Regions from separate parts of the Lactobacillus sp. WILCCON 0058 genome, predicted to be linked through region 2. Evidence: predicted binding sites of a transcription regulator. Region 2 holds the regulator's gene; each other region holds the start of a gene.
The links. The regulator Rex, encoded in region 2, represses fermentation and respiration genes when NADH is low (regulators of the CRP and FNR family bind a similar motif). The targets are predictions, from matches to a motif close to TTGTGAANTANTTCACAA.
Positions count from the first base shown of each region.

Region 1: ACYVUU_RS08795 (DUF3427 domain-containing protein) is a predicted target of Rex. The motif match lies at 3,417-3,434, and genes of this name have one in related genera.
Region 3: ACYVUU_RS10385 (class II fumarate hydratase) is a predicted target of Rex. The motif match lies at 2,358-2,375, and genes of this name have one in related genera.
Region 4: adhE (bifunctional acetaldehyde-CoA/alcohol dehydrogenase) is a predicted target of Rex. The motif match lies at 2,302-2,319, and genes of this name have one in related genera.

Region 1 is NZ_JBUBHM010000001.1:1,904,663-1,910,022, forward strand. It holds gene ACYVUU_RS08775 (alpha-amylase family glycosyl hydrolase) at 1-948, opposite strand, end outside; gene ACYVUU_RS08780 (L-lactate MFS transporter) at 1,236-2,471, shown strand; gene ACYVUU_RS08785 (helix-turn-helix domain-containing protein) at 2,581-3,012, shown strand; gene ACYVUU_RS08790 (hypothetical protein) at 3,057-3,362, opposite strand; gene ACYVUU_RS08795 (DUF3427 domain-containing protein) at 3,507-5,360, shown strand, end outside.
Region 2 is NZ_JBUBHM010000001.1:1,735,658-1,741,017, forward strand. It holds gene groL (chaperonin GroEL) at 1-1,183, opposite strand, end outside; gene groES (co-chaperone GroES) at 1,206-1,490, opposite strand; gene ACYVUU_RS07985 (redox-sensing transcriptional repressor Rex) at 1,646-2,332, opposite strand; gene ACYVUU_RS07990 (ABC-F family ATP-binding cassette domain-containing protein) at 2,597-4,513, shown strand; gene tsaD (tRNA (adenosine(37)-N6)-threonylcarbamoyltransferase complex transferase subunit TsaD) at 4,579-5,360, opposite strand, start outside.
Region 3 is NZ_JBUBHM010000001.1:2,232,024-2,237,383, forward strand. It holds gene ACYVUU_RS10380 (DASS family sodium-coupled anion symporter) at 1-851, opposite strand, end outside; gene ACYVUU_RS10385 (class II fumarate hydratase) at 877-2,280, opposite strand; gene ACYVUU_RS10390 (LPXTG cell wall anchor domain-containing protein) at 2,798-5,360, opposite strand, start outside.
Region 4 is NZ_JBUBHM010000001.1:938,370-943,729, reverse strand. It holds tRNA gene ACYVUU_RS04540 (tRNA-Ile) at 7-80, opposite strand; rRNA gene ACYVUU_RS04535 (16S ribosomal RNA) at 194-1,757, opposite strand; gene adhE (bifunctional acetaldehyde-CoA/alcohol dehydrogenase) at 2,368-5,070, shown strand; gene ACYVUU_RS04525 (formate/nitrite transporter family protein) at 5,181-5,360, opposite strand, start outside.

The sequences.
Region 1 (5,360 bases), 170 kb from region 2:
GGCATCCCCTTTTTCTTCCCCATTGTAGAGCAGCATGGCCCCCTTCATGAAGTAGATAAAGGCCGTCATTGCCCGCAAAGACGCCGGATCATCAATCATCCCGTGGGCCCGGACCACGTCATGATTTTCCAAAAAGTGCGCCTTGACGTAGTTTTCCGGGTAGACCCCCTCTTGCCGGTTAAGACCAGCCAGGTAGTCAGTCAAGTCCTTTTGCCCCAAAAGCGCTGCTCTGAGGTCTGGGTAGATGTCATAGTCATAGGTCATGTCAAAAGCCTGGTAGAGCTCAGAATCTGACCCGCCGACTGCTCCCTTGCTTCTCAAAAAGCGGATAAAGTCCGGAGCACCGGATTCAGCCAGCCAAATAGCCCCTGGCCGCACCTTGGCCACTTCTTCTCTGGCATATTTCCAGAAGTCCACCGGCACCATTGGGGCCACGTCACAGCGGAAGCCGTCCACGTACTTGGCCCACATGACCAAAGTCTCCGCCTGATACTGCCACAGGTCCTTATGGCTGTAGTCTAAGTCGATAACGTCGCTCCAGTCGCCCACCTTGTTGCCGAAGCTGCCGTCTTTCTTGTGGTAGAACCAGTCCGGGTGCTCCTTAGCCAAGACTGAGTCTGGTGAAGTGTGGTTGTAGACGCAGTCGATGATGATCTTCATCCCCTTGGCGTGGACGTCGTCACACAGGCGCTTGAAGTCCTCCATGGTCCCGTATTCCGGGTTGATGGCCCGGTAGTCGGAAATCGCGTATGGTGAACCCAGGCTTCCCTTCCGCTTCTTCTTGCCTGACGGCTGGATTGGCAAAAGCCAGATGATATCCGTCCCCAAATCCTTGATCCGGTCCAAATCCTTCCGGACCCCTTCAAAATTGCCCTCTGGCGAGTAGTTTCTGACAAAAATGCTGTAAATCATTTGCTTGCGCAAGTCGATCTTGGTATCGCTAGCCATTTTTTCCTCCTTGGCCTGTGGCCACTTTTTTCTCACCCTTCTATCTTAGCGGTTTTCCTAAGCGCTTTCACATTTTCCGGTCATGTTACCGGTAACTCTTTTTTAAAAAAGCGTCCTAGATTTAGTAGCATGTTTAGCGTTTCCAGCACAAGATCTTGAAAATTTCACCTTGTCCTTACATTGCTGACATGGTATCCTTAACACATCGAATAATATTGACCCTATTTAAGAATATTGTTCGTGTATTGTCTAAAAGTCCAAAGATTAATAAGGAGAATATCTTAACAATGAAGACTAATCGTTACATTGTTGCTTTGGCGGGGGTCATGCTGCATCTGATGATCGGCTCAGTATACGCTTGGAGCGTCTACACTAAGCCAATCGCGGCACAGACCGGCTGGAGCGAATCATCAGTTGCATTTGCATTTAGTTTGGCCATCTTCTTTTTGGGGATGTCCGCGGCTTTCATGGGCCGCCTGGTTGAAAAATTCGGCCCGACCTTGACCGGGACTGTTTCCGCCATCCTTTACGGGAGCGGGATTGCCTTGACTGGCCTGGCTGTTCAAAGCCAGCAGCTCTGGCTCTTGTACGCTTCATACGGCGTCATCGCTGGTCTGGGCCTGGGTGCCGGCTACGTCACCCCGATCTCAACCATCATCAAGTGGTTCCCGGATAGACGTGGCTTGGCAACTGGCCTGGCCATCATGGGCTTCGGCTTTGCCGCTCTTTTGACCAGCCCAATTGCCCAATTCCTGATGTCCAGCGTTGGCTTGGCGGGTACCTTCTACATCTTGGGGGCCGGCTACTTCCTGGTCATGATCGTTTCTGCCCAGTTCATCAAGCGGCCAAGTGCAAAAGACCTGGCCAACTTCAAGAGCGAAGACAAGGAAGCTGTTTCCTTAACCGGCGGCCTGCAAATGACGGCCAACCAGGCACTGAAGACCAAGACCTTCTACCTGCTTTGGTTCATGTTCTTTATCAGCATCACCTGCGGGATCGCCCTGGTCTCTGCCGCTTCACCGATGGCCCAGGAATTGACTGGGATGAGCGCGGCTACTGCCGCTGTCATGGTCGGCATCATCGGCCTCTTCAACGGCTTTGGCCGCTTGATTTGGGCAACCTTGTCCGACTACATCGGCCGGCCTTTGACCTACAGCTTGATCTTTGTCGTTGACATGGCTATGTTTGTGATCTTGATCTTCACCCACTCACCATTTGTCTTCGCTGTAGCCCTCAGCCTGCTCATGTCCTGCTACGGGGCCGGCTTCTCAGTTATCCCGGCTTACCTGGGCGACATCTTCGGCACTAAAGAGCTCGGCGCCATCCACGGGTCCATCTTGACCGCCTGGGCAGCGGCCGGCATGGTTGGCCCGCTCCTGCTCTCCTTCACCCACGAAGTTTTGCAGAGCTACTACATCACCCTGGCCGCCTTCATCGTCCTGGCCGGCCTGGCTCTTTGCGTCTCCTTCCTGGTTCAGCGTGAATTTGCCAAGCTGACCGACCTGGCTGACGAATTAGATTAACGAATTTTCAAGTTCCTGCTTAGGCGGGAACTTTTTCTTTTCCCCGCGAGCTTTTAGCCAGGCTAGAGGCTATAATATTATAGAAGAGAGATTGATGAGGGGGAAAAACATGATGCTTCCAAGCAAGTTGCGCGACCTGCGCAAGAAGCATGGCTTAAGCCAAAAAGAATTAGCGGAAAAATTAATGACCACGCAAGCCAACGTGGCCAGCTGGGAAAACGGCGACAGCGTGCCCGACATATCTTACATTGCCAAACTGGCGGTTTTATACGACGTGTCAGCTGACTACCTGCTAAAAGACGACAAGCAAGAAGGCCAGACCATCGAACCAGGCGAAGAGATGGACCGGCCGAACAAGAAAGATGCTGATCCTAAGCGCCTGGGCAGGATCAACAGCATCTACTGGACTATCGTTATCGCCGTCTACCTGCTGGCCAGCATCGCGACCGGCCGCTGGTCTACCAGCTGGGTCCTCTTTATTTTAGGGGGCGCCATCTGGCTCATCGGGGCTGGTTTTCACTGGATCAATTCGACTAAATAACAAAGGAGCTGCTTCTTAACTAGAAGTCAGCTCCTTTTGCTTTCTTATAAATTGTTGGATGACATGATGTAAAAAGTCAGCGGGACTGTCACGACCAGGTACAGGACCGTTGCCAGCAAGTAGGCTAGAATAATATTGACGCCATGTTTGGCAAAAGTCACAGCCAGGAGGTCAATCCCGCAAAGCAGGGCAAAATCAGCAAGCGAAGCCCCAAACTTGGCTTGGCCAAAGTGACTCAACACTAATCCAGCAAGGACAGCGACCACAATACAGATAGTCCACCGCCGGCTGGTTTCGGGCGGATAGGCGCTGATTGCCCGCTCTTTAAGATGCTGCATGTAATTCTTCATCATTTTCCCCCTAGTAAAAATTAGATTTCTTCTATAAGCATATTATAGTCTTTTTTGTGAGAATGGTAACAAAAATCCATAATTTAGCAAATTTCCCCGAACCTGATACAATTAAGGCAAAACACTTCAGAAAGCAGGAACAGCATGCTGAAAGACGGTATTTACGAACAAATCCTTAACCAAGAAATCCTGGACCAGCTGGAAAAACTTGACCCTAAAACCACAGTTTATAAATTGGAAGAACTGGACGCCGATGACTCCCGCCAGCTCTTGACCATCTACCTCTCCCAGGTCATCCGGTCAGGCCTGCACTATCTACGTGACAGCTTCAAATCCGGCGAAGACAGATCTGCCCTCATCGCCCAGATCCGCCTGGCCAACTCCATCGTCGACCAGGTCGCCCAGCATACCGGCGAAGCTGACTATGAGGACCTGCAGATCCTGGAACAAGGCGAAGTCTTGACCTCCATCTACCACAAGCTGACCCAGTCCCAGAAGATTACTCCCATCCGGCCCCAGACTTCCATAGTGGAGAATGCCCTTTTTACCGGCAGCAAAAATGAGCCCAGCATGCTCAGCGAAATCAAGAAGGAAATTGCCTCTTCCGACCAGGTCGACTTGCTTGTTTCCTTTATTAAATGGTCTGCCATCCGCCCCCTTCTGGGAGATTTGGAAGCTTTTTGCCAAAAAGCCGGCCACCAGCTGCGGGTGATCGCTACGACCTATACCCAGGCAACTGACTACAAGGCCATCCTGACCTTGAGCCAGCTGCCCAACACTACAGTCAAGATCAACTACGAGACCGACCACGCCCGCCTGCATGCCAAATCCTACCTTTTTAAAAGAGAGACTGGCTTCTCTACCGCCTACATCGGTTCCTCCAACCTCTCCAGCGCGGCCTTGACCACTGGCTTGGAATGGAATGTCAAGGTCACTGAGCAGGAGTCCTTTGACATCGTCAACAAGTTCGCCGTTTCCTTTGAAAGCTACTGGAACGACCCCTCTTTTGAAACTTTTGACCCGGATAAGGAAGACTGCCGGCAAAAACTGCAGACGGAACTGAACCGGCACAAGGAAAGTACTTTCCACCTGGAGACCACTATCCGCCCCTACAACTACCAGCAGGAGATCCTGGACCGCCTCCAGGCTGAGCGGGAAGTCTACGGCCATTATAAAAATCTCCTCGTCGCCGCCACCGGGGTGGGGAAAACCGTCATCGCCGCCTTTGACTTCAAGCGCTACTTGGAAAAGCATCCCGACGCGCGTCTGCTCTTCGTTGCCCACCGGCAGGAAATCCTGGAGCAGAGCCTGCAGAAATTCCGCGAGGTCCTCAACGACTTCAACTTCGGCCAATTGCTGGTCGGCCAGTACAAGACTGACGATGTCAGCCAGCTTTTCGTCTCCATCCAGTCCTTTAATTCAGAAAAAATGGCTGACCTCTTGCCCAGCGACTACTACGACTTCATCATTATCGACGAATTCCACCACGCCGCCGCCAAGTCCTACCAAAAATTGCTCAGTCACTTTAAGCCCAAGATCCTTCTAGGCCTGACCGCTACCCCCGACCGGATGGACGGGCAGGACATCTTGCAATACTTTGACGGCAACATCGCCGCCGAAATGCTTTTAGGCGAAGCTATCGACCGGCAGCTCCTCTGCCCCTTCCAGTATTTCGGGGTCACCGACAATGTCGACTATTCTAGCATGAAGTGGAGCCGGGGCCAATACGAGGTCAGCGAGCTGGAAAATGTCTATACGGCTAACGACGCCCGGGCCAAGTTGATTTTGCGCAGCCTGGACAAGTACAGCAACAATTTGGAAGACATCAAAGGCCTGGGCTTCTGCGTCAGCGTCAAACACGCCGAATTCATGGCCGCTGCCTTCAACCAAGCCGGCATCCCTTCCGCCGCTTTATCTGGCCAAACTGCCCAGGCTGACCGCCAGCAGGCCAAAGAGGATTTGACCTCCGGCAAGCTCAAGTTTATTTTTGTCGTTGAC
Region 2 (5,360 bases):
CTACCCGGTAGCGGCGTTCCTTGAGTTCAGTTTCAGTAGCAGCGCCGACGTGGATTACGGCTACGCCGCCAGCCAGCTTGGCCAGACGTTCTTGCAGCTTCTTCTTGTCAAAGTCTGAAGTCGTGTCTTCGATTTGCTTTCTGATGGTGTCAACCCGTTCTTGGATGGCTTCCTTGTCGCCAGAGCCGTCAACGATAGTAGTTGAGTCCTTGGTGATGGTTACCCGGCGGGCTTGACCCAATTGGCTGAGCTGGGTGTCCTTGAGTTCCAGGCCCAGGTCTTCAGAAATAACCGTACCGCCAGTCAAAGCAGCGATGTCAGCCAGTTGTTCCTTGCGGCGGTCACCAAAGCCAGGAGCCTTAACGGCAACAACGTTGAAGGTACCGCGGATCTTGTTCAAAACAAGAGTTGGCAAAGCTTCGCCAGTCACGTCGTCAGCGATGATCAAGAGAGCGCGGCCTTGTTGCACGATTTCTTGCAGCATTGGCAAGATGTCTTGGATGTTGGAAATCTTCTTATCAGTGATCAAGATGTATGGGTTATCCAAGTCAGCTTCCATCTTGTCGTTGTCAGTTACCATGTATTGGGACAGGTAGCCGCGGTCGAATTGCATCCCTTCAACCACGCTCAGTTCAGTTTCAATCCCGCGGGAGTCTTCAATAGTGATGACGCCGTCGTTACCGACCTTTTCCATGGCTTCAGCGATCAAGTCGCCGATTTCCTTTGAAGCACTTGAAATTGAAGCAACTTGGGCGATTTGGTCCCGGCTGGAAACTTCGTGGCTGTTCTTGTGCAATTGGTCAACGGCTGCTTGGGTAGCCTTTTCGATCCCGCGGCGGATGCCAACTGGGTTGGCACCGGCAACCACGTTCTTCATGCCTTCTTGCACGATAGCTTGGGTCAAAACAGTGGCAGTGGTCGTACCGTCACCGGCGATGTCGTTGGTCTTTGAAGCAGCTTCAGCAACCAGCTTGGCCCCCATGTTTTCGTAGTGGTCTTCCAGTTCAATTGCCTTGGCGATCGTCACGCCGTCGTTGGTAATCGTCGGGTTGCCGTAGCTTTGTTCCAAAACGACGTTTCTGCCCTTAGGCCCCAAAGTCGTCTTGACCGTGTTGGCCAGCTTGTCAACCCCGTTTAAAAGTGAACGTCTTGCGTCTTCTGAAAACTTAATGTCTTTTGCCATTTTTTAATTTGCACTCCTTAAATTACTTAACGATTGCCAAAATGTCTTTTTCATGAAGGACTAAGTATTCCTTGCCTTCGTACTTGACCTTGGTGCCAGAATACTTATCGTATAAAACTTCATCGCCCTCTTGGACGGTCATAGGAAGCTTGCTGCCATCTTCAGCGTACAGGCCGCCGCCTACGGCAACAACCTTGCCTTGCGTTGGCTTTTCCTTAGCGTTGGAAGCAAGTACGATGCCACCAACGGTTTGTTCTTCAGCTTCTTTAACTTCAACGATCACGCGATCTCCAATTGGTTGTAACACGTTATTCCCTCCTGAAATTAATTGTCTTTAGAAATTCTTTAGCACTCATCTTGATCAAGTGCTAACTTACAACTATGATAATAATCCCTTTTTCCAAAAAAGGCAAGAGAAAAATAGCACTTTTTAAGCGAGAGTGCTAAAAAGTGCTGTTTTCCTTATTTATTCGTGTTGTCCATGGCCTTCTTCCGCTCTTCCAGCTGCTTTTTGATCATTTCGTCAGAGTCGAGGAAGTAGATCAAGGTCTGCAATTCGGTAGCCAGGTCGACGTTTTGGATCCGGACCCCATTTGGGGCGGACAGGCGGATTGGGGTAAAGTTCATGATCCCCTTGATCCCGGCTTCAATCATTTCATCAGCCGTCTTCTGGGCCGTAGCCTGGGGAACGGTCAAGATGGCGATCCGGATCTGCTGGTCAGCGATCTGCTGCTTCATTTCATCCATTGAGTAGACCGGCACCCCTTGGGTGATCTTGCCAGTGATTTCCGGGTTGATGTCAAAGGCACAGGAAATTCTGATATTGTTGCTGCGCTTGAAGTTGTAGTTCAAAAGAGCGTGGCCCAGGTTGCCGACTCCGACCAGGGCAACGTTGGTCAAAGTGTCCTGGTTGAGGATCTTCTTAAAGAAGCTGAGCAGGTTCTTGACGTCATAGCCGTAGCCCCGCTTGCCCAGGGCGCCGAAGTAGGAAAAGTCCCGGCGGATTGAAGCGCTGTCGACTTGGACGGCTTCAGCCAGTTCAGTTGAAGAAACCTTGTCTTTGCCTTCATCATTCAAAAGAAGCAAGTAGCGGTAATATAGCGGCAATCTTTTGGCAGTAGCCTTGGGAATTCTAAATTTGTTGTTCATAAAAGATGCCTCCGTCTGATTAGTTATTTGTGAATGTGAATCTGTAATCAATCATCTATTATGATACCCGCTTTTACTAGTCTTTGGCAAGTCGTATTTTCACAATATTTGCCATAAAATCCTTTTCATCGAATTTTTTCACAAATCAATTGAAGGAGCCTGGCTCTTTTTAAAGCTGGGAAAGAAAGGAAAAATCTGCTGAAAATCATTGCCAAAGCCGTCAGCCGGGCCTTTGCATGGTACAATGTTTCAAGGTGAAAAAATATGATAATAGCACAAGGACACAATTTGGAGCAACGCTTTGGGGCTGCTCCTATATTCAGCAAGGTTAACTTTTCAATTGAAAACAATGCCCGGATCGGTCTGGTCGGGCCAAACGGGGCCGGGAAAACGACCCTTTTAAAGATCATGACCGGCCGCCAGGAGGCCAGCCAGGGCGAATTTACCGTCAACAAGGGGATCGAACTCGGCTACATCGCCCAGGAGCACGACTTTGACGAAAAGAAGTCGATCTGGGAAGAGATGCTGACGGTCTTCCAGCCCTTGATCGACCAGGGCCAGCAGCTGGAGAAGCTGCAGTATGCCATCGCCGACCACCCGGAAGACGAAGAACTGCTCCGCCGCCTGGACCAGGCCCAGTACAATTTTGAACAAGCCGGCGGCTACACTTATCAAGCCGAAATCAAGAGCATGCTCAACGGCTTCAACTTCCCGGAAGCGACCTGGAATAAGCAGATTGCCAGCCTGTCCGGCGGGGAAAAGACCCGGCTCAGCTTCGTCAAGCTGCTTTTGAAGAAGCCCCCGCTCCTGCTTTTGGACGAACCGACCAACTACCTGGACCTGGATACTTTGGACTGGCTGGAAGCCTTCCTTAAGAACTATCCAGGTGCCATCCTAACGGTTTCCCACGACCAGTACTTCTTAGACCACCTGGCCACGCAGATTTTTGAACTCCAGCATGGCCAGCTGACTGTCTTTAAGGGCAACTACAGCCAGTACTTAGCCCAAAGAGAACTCCGTGACCAGCAGCAGGAAGCCGCTTATGAAAAGCAGCAGGAAGAAATCAAGCGCGAGGAAGAGTTCATCCAAAAGAACATCGTCCGCGCCTCCACCACCAAGCAAGCCCAAAGCCGGCGCAAGGCCCTGGAGAAGATGGAACTGGTCGACCCGCCAAAGCACAAGTCAAAAGTCCGGATCAAGTTTGACAGCGCCCGGCCATCCGGCAAGGAAGTCTTGATCTTGAAGGACCTGGCCGTTGGCTATCCAGACAAGACCATGCTTAAAGACATCTCCTTCCAGATCAACAAGGGCGACCGGGTGGCCATCATTGGGCAAAACGGGATCGGCAAGTCCACCCTTTTAAAGACCGTCATGAAGCAGCTGCCGGTTAAGAGCGGGTCCATCAAGTATGGGGCCAGCCTGGATATTGGCTACTATGACCAGGAACTGCAGGGCTTGGACTACTCTAAGACCGTGATCGACACCATTTGGGACCGGCACAAGGACATGAACGAAAAAGACATCCGGTCGATCCTGGCCAGCTTTTTGTTCACGGCCAAAGATATCGACAAGCAGGTCAGCCAGCTGTCCGGGGGGCAAAGAGCCCGCTTGACCCTGACCGTCTTGTCCATGGAGCACAACAACTTCCTTTTGATGGACGAACCAACCAACCACTTGGACCTGGACGCCAAGGAAGTTTTGGAAAAAGCTTTGGACGATTACGACGGCACCCTCCTCTTCGTTTCCCACGACCGCTACTTCATCAACGAACTGGCCAACAAGATCGTCGTCGCTAAAGACGGCCACGCCAAGATCTATGAAGGCAACTACACTTACTACTTGAATGAAAAGGCCAAGGAAGAAGCCGCCGCCCAAGAAGCTGCTGCTGAAGAAACGACAACCATCAAGGCAGTCAGCGAAAACAAGCTCTCCTACCAGGAGCAGAAAAAGCGGGACTCTGAAAAGCGGAAACTGGAGCGGCAGGTCGCCCAGGCGGAAAAAGACCTGGAAAAGCTGGAGGCCAAGGAACAAGAGATCCAGCAGGCCATGGCTGACCCGGCTATCGCTGCCGACTTCAGCAAGCTGGGGCCTCTGCAGGAAGACTTGACCGCTGTCCAGGAAAAGATCAGCCAAGTTACCCAGGCCTGGGAAGATGCCTCCCTGGCCTTGGAAGATTTTTAATTTTAGACAAAGTAAAAGCAAGTCCGTTTCTGGACTTGCTTTTTGTCTGCATTTTATTTTGCTCTTTACTTGTAATCCTCGGCGTAAGGCAGTTCCATTGACGGGTCCGCGTCCAAGGTCAGGTCGGCAAAGTCGCCGGCCAGGTACTGGTTGTAAGCGGCAGCCCCGATCATGGCCGCGTTGTCCCCGCAGAGCTTAAGCGGCGGCAGGACAACCTTCGGTGCCTTTTCCAAAGCGGCGATTTCCTTGTTCATCCGTTCTCTTAAGCCCAGGTTGGCGGCAACCCCGCCCCCCATGATGAAGGTCTTCGGCTGGTACTGCCGGATGGCCCGCATGGTCTTTTCAGCCAAAACGTCCACCACGGCCGCCTGGAAGCTGGCCGCCAGGTCATACTTATCCAATTCTTGCCCCAATTGATCAGCATGGTGGCAGGTATTGATAAAGGCACTCTTCAGGCCTGAGAAAGAGAAGTCGTAATTGTCTTCATCAATCATGGCTCTAGGGAAGCCAAAAGTGTCCTTGCCCTGGTGAGCCCACTGGTCGATCGTCTTGCCGGCCGGGTAGTTGACCCCCAGGACCCGGCCGATCTTGTCATAAGCTTCCCCGGCCGCGTCGTCGCGGGTGTCGCCCACGATTTCAAAGTGGGTCGGGTCTTTCAGCAAAACAATTTCAGTGTGGCCACCGGAAACCTGCAGGGCCAGGGCCGGGTACTCAATTGGTTCAACCAGCTGGGCAGCTGAAATGTGGCCCATGATGTGGTCAACCCCGATGAGCGGCAGGCCAGTAGCCATGGAAGCCGCCTTGGCCGCGTTGATCCCGATCAAAAGTGCCCCGACCAGGCCAGGGC
Region 3 (5,360 bases), 500 kb from region 2:
ATCCACAAGACAAGAGCCAGGATGAAGACAGCCATCATAACCTTTTCAGAGGCCTTCATGGCGCCCATTTCCTTCAATTGGCCGTCAGCCCATTCCTTAGCGTTAGGAGTTTCCTTGATCTTAGGCGGGTACATCTTGTAGATGATGATTGGCACTAAGATGAAGGAGATCAAGGCTGGCACGATAGCTGCTGCTACCCAGCCGAACCAGGAAATCTTGACCCCGTTAGCTGCTGCCAGACCAACCGCGGCCACGTTAGGAGCTGAGGCGGTCATGAAGAGGCTGGATGAGATCGTGTTGGCGTGGAATTCGTTGAAGACCAGGTAAGAACCGATCTTGTCTTCCGTACCATCAGAAACCTTGGAACCGAAGGTGTCGGACAAGGATTCAATGATTGGCAGGACGATCCCACCAGACCGGGCAGTGTTACTTGGGGTGGCTGGTGAAACGACCAGGTCGATCATGGACAAGGAGTAAGCCAGACCCAAAGTCTTTTTACCGAAGGCCCGGACAAAGATCAAGGCGATCCGCCGGCCCAAGCCAGTCTTGGTAAAGCCCCGGGCAATCATGTAGGCCATGGCGATGGTCCATGGAGTTGAGTCAGCGAAGGCTGACAGGGCTGGCTTCATTTGGACCAGGCCCAGGCCAATGATGATGACGTAGGCGATGATAGATACCCCGGCGATTGGCAGAGGCTTGGTGATGCAGGCAATGATCGTCGCAAGGAAGATGGCGAACATGTGCCAGCCGGCAACGGTGATGGTTGCCGGACGCAAAGGAGTGAGCAGGAAGAGCCCAATCCCGATGATCAAAGGCCAGATGAAGCCTTTGTAATTAACTTTTGCTAACATTTTTTCTCCCGCTTTTTGAAAAAGACTATTCTTCTGGCTTAGTCCGGTCGATGTTGGTCATAGCCATGTAGTCCATCCATTCATCGTATTGTTCTTCGGTCACCTTGCCGCTCTTGAGGGCAGCTTCCTTCAAGGTAGTGCCTTCGCGTTGAGCAGTTTGCGCGATTACGGCAGCTTCGTGGTAGCCGATCTTTGGTGACAGAGCAGTAACAGTCATCAAGGAGTTTTCCAGCAGGTCGTCCATTCTTTGTTCGTTGACAGTCAAACCGTGGATCATCTTGTCAGCGAAGCCAGTGATAGTGCCGGCCAGGATTTCAGCTGATTCCAGGAAGGCAGCAATCATGACAGTCTTGAAGACGTTCATTTCGAAGTTGCCTTGGCTGGCAGCGAAGTTGATGGTTACGTCGTTGCCCAATACGCGGGCTACAGCCATGGTTACGGCTTCAGCTTGGGTTGGGTTAACCTTGCCTGGCATGATTGATGAGCCCGGTTCGTTGGCAGGAATGTTCAGTTCACCGTAGCCGGCACGTGGGCCAGAAGCCAGGAAGCGGATGTCTTGGGCAATCTTGAACATGTCGTTGGCCAAAGTCTTGAAGGCGCCGTGCATTACGCTCAAAGCTGAGTGGTGAGCCAGGCCCCAGAACTTGTTGGTGTCAACCTTGAATTCGTGGCCGTAAACTTCTGACAGCTTGCCAGCGATTGCTTCAGTCATGCCTGGTGCTGCGTTTAAGCCAGTACCTACGGCAGTACCACCGATAGCCAATTCGTAAAGGCTTGGCTTCAATTCTTGGATGTAGGCCAGGTCATGCTTCAAGGCTGAGATGTAGCCGGAAACTTCTTGGCCGAAAGTCAAAGGAGTAGCGTCTTGCAGGTGGGTGCGGCCAACCTTGACAGTCTTCCAGTACTTGTCTTGCTTTACCTTAAGTTCGTCAATCAAGTGTTGAATAGCTGGTTCCAGCTTGTCGACAGCTTCAACGGCAACGATGTTCATTGCAGTTGGGTAAGTGTCGTTTGAGCTTTGGCCACGGTTGACGTCATCGTTTGGCAGGATGTTCAAGCCTGGGTGAAGCTTGTTGGCCAGGTTGGCAACAACTTCGTTGACGTTCATGTTGGTTTGAGTACCTGAACCAGTTTGCAATACGTGAAGTGGGAAGTCCTTGCGCAAGTCTTCGTCGCTGAGAGCCAGCAATTGGTCGATAGCTTCTTCGATTGCTTGTCCCTTTTCAGCTGGTTCATCGCCAACTTCAACGTTTGATTCAGCAGCAGCCTTCTTCAAGTGCAGGAAAGCACGGATGATAGCCAATGGCATCAATTCGCCGGATGGGAAGTTGTTGCGGCTTCTTTCAGTTTGCGGGCCCCAGAGAGCTTCCTTAGGAATCTTAACTTCACCGATCGTGTCTGATTCAATACGGTATTCTTGTTCTGCCATCTTACAAATCTCCTTACAATAAACTTTTACAAAAATCTTGCTTAACTACTTGCATTATATAACGGCTTTTTTGAATTTTGTTAAAAATGACACAGCTTTTTGTTGTTTTTTAAAGAATTTCAAGGACTGTCTATTTTTTGAAATTTGAACAATTTTTTGGCAAAATTCTTAAAATGCAAAAGTTTTCAAGCTGAAGTAAGCGGTTGCTAGAAGTATTTCGCAATTTAATTTGACGTAGGGAAAATTTTTTGGCCTATTTTTTACAGGGAGTTAATGAAAAATGTAACTTGTGAAATGTTCATTTGCTAAAAGTGATTTAGACAGTTCCTTCTTATAATAATACGCTTTCATTGCTCTTAAGAAGAATGCGCAAAATGAGCATAGCGGAAAAAGCAGATTTTTTCAGTCATACATCCCCCGGTACAAAAACAAAAATACAAGGGAAAAAAGAGCTCCAGAAGTTGCTAAACGCTTCTAGAGCTCTTTGTTTATGGACTGATTTTTAGGAAATCAGGACTTACTTTTCTTGCTTTCTTTTCTTAAAGCTAAGGCCAAAGAGAGAAACTCCGGCCAGCAGAGACAGGATACCTGCCAAGATGCCAGGCTTAGCTTCCTTCTCACCGGTTTGCGGGAGCTGAGCTGCAGCCGCGGCTGGAGTCTTTGCGGCAGAAGCAGACTTAGCAACAGGTTGGGCAGCTGGTACCTTAGCAGCTGACTTAGTCACAGGAGCTGGAGTCTTAACAGCAGACTTAGTTGCTGGCTCTTCATCCGCGTTCACTACAGTTACAACGTCACTGTCGTCGGTATCTTCATCTGTATCAGCTGGTTCTTCAGTATCAGTTGGTTCAGTAGATGGTTCTTCGGACGGCTCGGTAGTCGGTTCTGTCGTTGGCTCAGTAGACGGTTCTGTACTTGGCTGAGTCGGGTCTTCTGTTGGCTTAGTCGGTTCCGTTGGAGTTGTTGGTTCCGTCGGCTTAGTCGGTTCCGTTGGACTCGTTGGCTTCGTCGGTTCAGTCGGCTCAGTCGGAGTCGTTGGCTCTGTCGGCTTGCTTGGCTCCGTTGGACTCGTCGGTTCAGTCGGCTTTGTCGGCTCTGTTGGGGTCGTCGGTTCTGTCGGAGTTGTCGGTTCCGTCGGCTGAGTTGGTTCGGTTGGAGTCGTCGGTTCGGTTGGCTTAGTCGGCTCCGTTGGGGTCGTTGGCTTCGTTGGAGTCGTCGGTTCCGTTGGAGTTGTTGGTTCCGTCGGCTGTGTTGCTTCCAAAGCAGCCAGGCGGGCCTTTGCCAGGTTCAAAGCGTGCAGAGTTGCGGCCACTCTTGCCTTGGCTTTCGTCAACGTTTCCTTCTTATCCGCCAAATCAGCTTCTGCCGCGGTCAAAGCAGCTTGCGCGCTTGCCGCATTAGCCTTAGCGTCTTCAACTGCCTGGTCTTCCTTTTCCGTGGAAGTTGACAGCTTGGCACTTTCTTCTGCCTTAAGAGCAAGTTCACTGACTTGAGCATCAGCATTTGCCTTTGCCTCTGCAGCCGCAGTTTCTGCAGTCTCTGCTTGAACCTTTGCTGCCTGCAGGTCAGCCAGCTTTTGCTTAGCAGTTGCCAATTCAGATTCAGCCTTCTGACTGGCCGCATTAGCAGTGGCCACTTTTGCCGTAGCATCTTCTACCGCGGCATTTGCGTCAGCTGCAGCTTTTTCTGCATCCCCGACTGCCGTTTCAGCCGCGTCAACACTAGCTTGCGCGCTTTGCAGATTCTTTGCGCTCTCTTCAGCCTCTGCCTTAGCAGCCTCCAGCTTGGCGGTTAAATCCGTTACCTTGCTTTCTGCTGCCTGCAAAGCCTCTGCCGTGTTCTTTACTGCTGCTTCTGCCGTACTTGCCGCTTCAGTCTTTTCCTTTAAAGCTGCCTGCTTTTCCGTCAAAGCGGTCTGGGCGCTGGTCAATGCCGTTTGTGCAGCTGCCGTTTCTGCCTTGGCCGCGTTCAAAGCAGTCTCTGCCTTAGTAGCCAGATCTTGCGCCTTGGTCAAAGCCTCCGTCTTAGCTGCCGTCGTTTCCTGGGCAGCAGCGTAGGCTTCTTGTGCCTTCTTTACAGCTTTATCTGCCGCGGCCACTTTATCTTTTGCCGCCTGCAGATTACTATTAGCCGTCTCTAGATTGCTAGTCGCGGTAGCTAGATAATTCTTTTCTGGTTCCAGGTAAATGTACTGGTATTGATCCCGCGCGCCTTCTTTTTTAGACAGATCAGTTATTGCGTCAATCACCTTCTGCCGGTCCCCTGTCCCCAATGCCGGAACTTCATATTCGGTTGAATGGTCATTAGTGAAGCTGACTGAGTTAAAGTGGATCTGCAGGTAGTGATCGATCGACACGCCCAAGTATTCCGTTCTGGTTGGGTTGGCAAAAAGGAACGCCTTCATGTGCCCCCAATTTGACCCGGAGTCGTCAACCAGGCACCCCAAGATTGACTCATAGATCGCCTGCTTAAGCTTGTTCATACTGATCGTGCCAGTGTAGGCCTGCATATTTGTAGTTGCGTTTCTGACTGCCGTGTATTCAGCAAGATTCTTGGTCTTTTCATCTTGCGTGTAATTCAGCCAGACAAAACCGTTGGTCGCATTCTCTGATTCGCTGTTGCTATAGATGCCGCGGCTGCTGTAGTCCATTGCTACTCTGTTTAATGCCAGCACGTCGTGGCCTCTAGTCCCCAGCAGCCAGTGGTCGGCATCATATTCTTTTGCTACGTCACTGGAATATTGCACTGAATTCTGGCTGACCTTGTAAGCCTGGCGGCCATTGGCCTCGCGCAGCGGATTGATCAGGGAAGCCGCGTACAAAGTCAGTTCCTTAGCGTCATCCGCGTTCATCACCTGACCGTCGACAAATTCCACCTTCCGGCCTTCATCAGCGGCCGCGGAAATATAGCGGTTGTTGTAGGTGAAGCCTGGCAGGCCCTTTTGCCCAACTTCGTACAGCTTCTGGGCCGCTGCCGCCTTGCTGTTTTCGTCAGCAGCATAGTATTCCTTAGCCGCCTCTAAAAAGCCGTCTGGCAAAACAATCTTGTTGACGTCACCTTCTGCCGTCTTAGTGGCTTGAAGA
Region 4 (5,360 bases), 800 kb from region 2:
TTTCAATGGGCCTGGATGGACTTGAACCATCGACCTCACGCTTATCAAGCGTGCGCTCTAACCAGCTGAGCTACAGGCCCAAGTTCTTATTGTTGGTACTCTCAAAACTGAACAAAGTTTCTTTTGCAGTGTGCTTCCGTAACTGATGGATTTCTCTTAGCATTTCTGCTCTCCATCCATCTGTTTTCCTTAGAAAGGAGGTGATCCAGCCGCAGGTTCTCCTACGGCTACCTTGTTACGACTTCACCCCAGTCATCTGCCCTGCCTTAGGCGGCTGACTCCAAAATGGTTATCCCACCGACTTTGGGCATTGCAGACTTCCATGGTGTGACGGGCGGTGTGTACAAGGCCCGGGAACGTATTCACCGCGGCGTGCTGATCCGCGATTACTAGCGATTCCAGCTTCGTGCAGGCGAGTTGCAGCCTGCAGTCCGAACTGAGAACAGCTTTAAGAGATCCGCTTGCCCTCGCGGGTTCGCTTCTCGTTGTACTGCCCATTGTAGCACGTGTGTAGCCCAGGTCATAAGGGGCATGATGACTTGACGTCATCCCCACCTTCCTCCGGTTTGTCACCGGCAGTCTCTCTAGAGTGCCCAACTTAATGATGGCAACTAAAGACAAGGGTTGCGCTCGTTGCGGGACTTAACCCAACATCTCACGACACGAGCTGACGACAGCCATGCACCACCTGTCACTGCGTCCCCGAAGGGAAAGACTTATCTCTAAGTTTGTCACAGGATGTCAAGACCTGGTAAGGTTCTTCGCGTTGCTTCGAATTAAACCACATGCTCCACCGCTTGTGCGGGCCCCCGTCAATTCCTTTGAGTTTCAACCTTGCGGTCGTACTCCCCAGGCGGAGCGCTTAATGCGTTTGCTGCGGCACTGAGAACCGGAAAGTCCCCAACACCTAGCGCTCATCGTTTACGGCATGGACTACCAGGGTATCTAATCCTGTTCGCTACCCATGCTTTCGAGCCTCAGCGTCAGTTGCAGACCAGAGAGCCGCCTTCGCCACTGGTGTTCTTCCATATATCTACGCATTCCACCGCTACACATGGAGTTCCACTCTCCTCTTCTGCACTCAAGAATGACAGTTTCCGATGCAGTTCCACGGTTGAGCCGTGGGCTTTCACATCAGACTTATCATTCCGCCTGCGCTCGCTTTACGCCCAATAAATCCGGACAACGCTTGCCACCTACGTATTACCGCGGCTGCTGGCACGTAGTTAGCCGTGACTTTCTGGTTGATTACCGTCAAATAAAGACCAGTTACTGCCTCTATCCTTCTTCACCAACAACAGAGCTTTACGATCCGAAAACCTTCTTCACTCACGCGGCGTTGCTCCATCAGACTTGCGTCCATTGTGGAAGATTCCCTACTGCTGCCTCCCGTAGGAGTTTGGGCCGTGTCTCAGTCCCAATGTGGCCGATCAGTCTCTCAACTCGGCTACGCATCATTGCCTTGGTAGGCCTTTACCCCACCAACTAGCTAATGCGCCGCGGGCTCATCCTAAAGTGACAGCTAAAAGCCGCCTTTCAAACTTGAATCATGCGATTCATGTTGTTATCCGGTATTAGCACCTGTTTCCAAGTGGTATCCCAGTCTTTAGGGCAGATTGCCCACGTGTTACTCACCCATCCGCCGCTAGCGTCCAACAAATCATCCCGAAGGAATCTTTGAATTCAGCTCGCTCGACTTGCATGTATTAGGCACGCCGCCAGCGTTCGTCCTGAGCCAGGATCAAACTCTCAATTTGAAAATTGAGCCTTTTTAATCTGCTCCAGATTATTTGCTTGCGAATTGACTTCGCTTATTTGTTTGGATCAAACAATGTTTGACCCGCACACTGCGAAACTTTGTTCAGTTTTCAAAGTACCAACTTGCGTCAAGTGACGCAACGTTTTATATCTTACTCGCTTGTCGACTTCTTGTCAACAAGTTTTCGATATTTATTGTCTTCAATTGCTTTTCATTAAGAAAGCGCTTCGCGTTTTGCTTGAAGACATTTACTACTTTACCCCCATTTGTTAATTTCGTCAATCTTTATTTTCAATTTTCTGCTAATTTTTCTCTATTTTCATTCCTACTCTTCGCTAATCTATTCTTGCCTTGCTGTTTATTTATCATCTATTTTCTAGGTCTAGCCCAGCTTGTAAAAGTGATGTTATTCACTATTTTTGCTTTTTTCTGCGCTTTCAGCATTCTACTCCGACACAGATGTAAGCATTTACATAACTCGAATTCATTGAAATTTATAGCCTTTTTTGCCTTGACAAAGAAAACAAAGAGACTATCATGTTAGGTGAAAAGGTTCACAAAAAAGCAGAACCTCAGAAAAAATGTAGTAGTTTTTATGGAGAGAAAAAATGGTTGATGTAAAGAAAACACAGACCGCTGTTGAAACAGGCAAGGAATTGTCTGCAGAAGAAAAAATGGAAGAAGCCAAGCGTTATACCGGTGAATTAGTTAACAAAGCCCTGGTTGCTGAAGAAGCCTACTCGACTTACAGCCAGGAGCAAGTTGACAAGATCGTGGCTGCCATGGCTCTGGCCGGCAGTGAAGCCTCCCTTGAGCTTGCTCACGAGGCAGTAGATGAAACCGGCCGCGGCGTGGTAGAAGATAAGGATACCAAGAACCGCTTCGCTACCGAAAATGTCTACAACTCAATCAAACACGACAAGACCGTTGGCATTATCGAAAGAAACCAGGTTGAAGGCTATATCAAAGTTGCTGCTCCTCTAGGCGTTTTAGCCGGGATCGTGCCAACCACCAACCCAACTTCAACGACCATGTTCAAGATTTTGGTAGCCCTAAAGACCAGAAACGCGATCATCTTCTCCTTCCACCCAAAGGCGCAGAAATGTTCAATCCATGCTGCCCAGATCTTGTATGACGCGGCAGTAAAGGCTGGTGCCCCAAAGAACATCATTCAGTGGATCGACAAGGCCAGCCTGGAAAACACCACCGCCTTGATCCGCAACCCAAAGATCGCTTCTATTTTGGCAACTGGTGGTCCCGGCATGGTGCACGCAGCGCTGCAGTCTGGCAATCCGTCAATGGGGGTCGGTGCCGGTAACGGTGCTGTTTACGTTGACCACACCGCCTTTTTGGACCGGTCTGTTGAAGACATCCTTTTATCCAAACGCTTTGACAACAGCATGGTTTGCGCGACTGAAAACTCAGCCGTAGTTGAAGCACCAATCTACGATAAGTGGCTGCAAATGATGCAGGACAAAGGTGCCTACCTGCTTCCAAAAAAGGACTACCAAAAGCTGGCCGACTTCGTCTTCAATGACAAGCACGGGGTCAATGGTCCGGTTGCCGGAATGAGCGCCCGCTGGATCTGCGAACACGCCGGCATCACCCTGCCTGAAGGCAAGGATGTCATCCTATTTGAACTGGATCCAAAGAACATTGGTGAAAAACTTTCATCCGAAAAGCTCTCCCCGCTTCTGTCAGTTTACAAGGCCAAGGACCGGGAAGACGGGATCAAAATCGTCAAAGCCCTGCTCGACTACCAAGGTGCCGGCCACAATGCCGCCATTCAAATTGGCTCCCAAGACGACCCATTCATCGATGAATACGGCAAGGCAGTCCAAGCTTCCAGAGTCCTGGTCAACCAGCCAGATGCTTTAGGCGGGATCGGTGACATTTACACTGATGCCCTGCGGCCGAGCTTGACCTTGGGGACTGGGTCGTGGGGGAAGAACTCCCTGTCTCACAACCTGTCAACCAGCGACCTTTTGAACATCAAGACCATTGCCAAGCGGCGCAACCGGCCGCAATGGATCCGCCTGCCAGAGAAGATTTTTTACGAAAAAGACTCCATTACCTACCTCTCAGATGAAAATGAGCAGGAAATCAACCGGGCCTTTATCGTCGCAGACCCAGGCATGGTCAAGTTTCACTTCGTTGACAAGATCTATGAGCAATTAGCCTTAAGAGATAATCACGTCGACACGGCAATCTACAGTGAAGTATTGCCTGACCCGCCGCTGAGCCAAGCGATCAAGATTGCCAAGAAGATGAAGAAGTTTGAGCCCGACACCATTATCGCCATCGGCGGCGGCAGCGCCCTGGACGTCTCCAAGATTGCCCGCTACATCTACGAATACAGCCTGGACCAAGAAGAAGGCTGGCTGGACAACTATGACAATGTGAGCGAGCTCTTTAAGGAACTGCAGCAAAAATTTGTCGACATCAGAAAGCGGATCGTCAAGTTCAAGCATGAGACCCGGACCAGCTTGATCTGCATCCCAACCACTTCAGGGACCGGATCAGAAGTCACCCCATATGCCGTCATTACCGACGACAAGCAGCATGTCAAGTACCCGCTGACTGACTACGAACTGACCCCGCAAGTCGCCATCGTTGACCCGGCCTTTGTCATGACCGTGCCAAAGCATACCGTGGCTTTCTCCGGCTTTGACTGCCTCTCCCACTCTTTGGAAAGCTACGTCTCTGTTGCCGCCAGCGACTTCACCCGGCCATGGTCGCTCAAAGCCATCCAGCTGATCATGAACAACCTGGAAGCTTCTTACAAGTATGATCCAAAGCACCCGACTTATGAAGGCGAAAAAGCCCGGGAAAACATGCACTACGCGGCAACCTTAGCCGGGATGGCTTTTGCCAACGCCTTCTTAGGCCTTAACCACTCTATCGCCCACAAGCTGGGCGGGGCCTTTGGTTTCCCGCATGGCCTCTGCATCTCGATTTCCATGCTGCCGGTCATCAAGTTCAACGGAGCCAGCGGCAATGTCAAGCGGACCCCATACCCAAGATATGAAGTTTACCGGGCCCAAAAAGACTACGCTGATATCGCCCGCAGCTTAGGCCTGCCAGGCAAGAATGACGCTGAACTGGTTGATTCTCTTTGCAAGCGGATCCGGGAACTGATGAAGGCCTGCGACATTCAGCCCTCCCTGTCAGCCAACGGGGTCAGCAAGGAAGCCTTCGACGCTGCCTTGCCAGCCATGATCGACCGGGTCTACGATGACCAGTGCACGGTACAGAACCCGCGCCAGCCAAGCATGGCTGAAATCAAGCAGCTGCTGATCAGCATGTATTAAAAATTCCTTCCCTAGATTTTCTAAAATTTTAGTCATCTGTAATACACCAAAACAAGTCCTGTTTGAGTTCATCAAGCAGGACTTGTTTTTGTAAAAGGAGTTTTCAGTTATTATTGCTTGTCCTTGGCAGCCAGCCAGTATGGCAAGGCCACGAAGACGATACCGCCAACCATGTTGCCCAGGGTTACCCAGAGCAGGTTGTAGAACATGCCGCCAGCTGAAATGGCGCCTGCCCCTTGCACTGGAGCCAGCAAGGCAACGATGAAAGTCGTCATATTGGCCACGCTGTG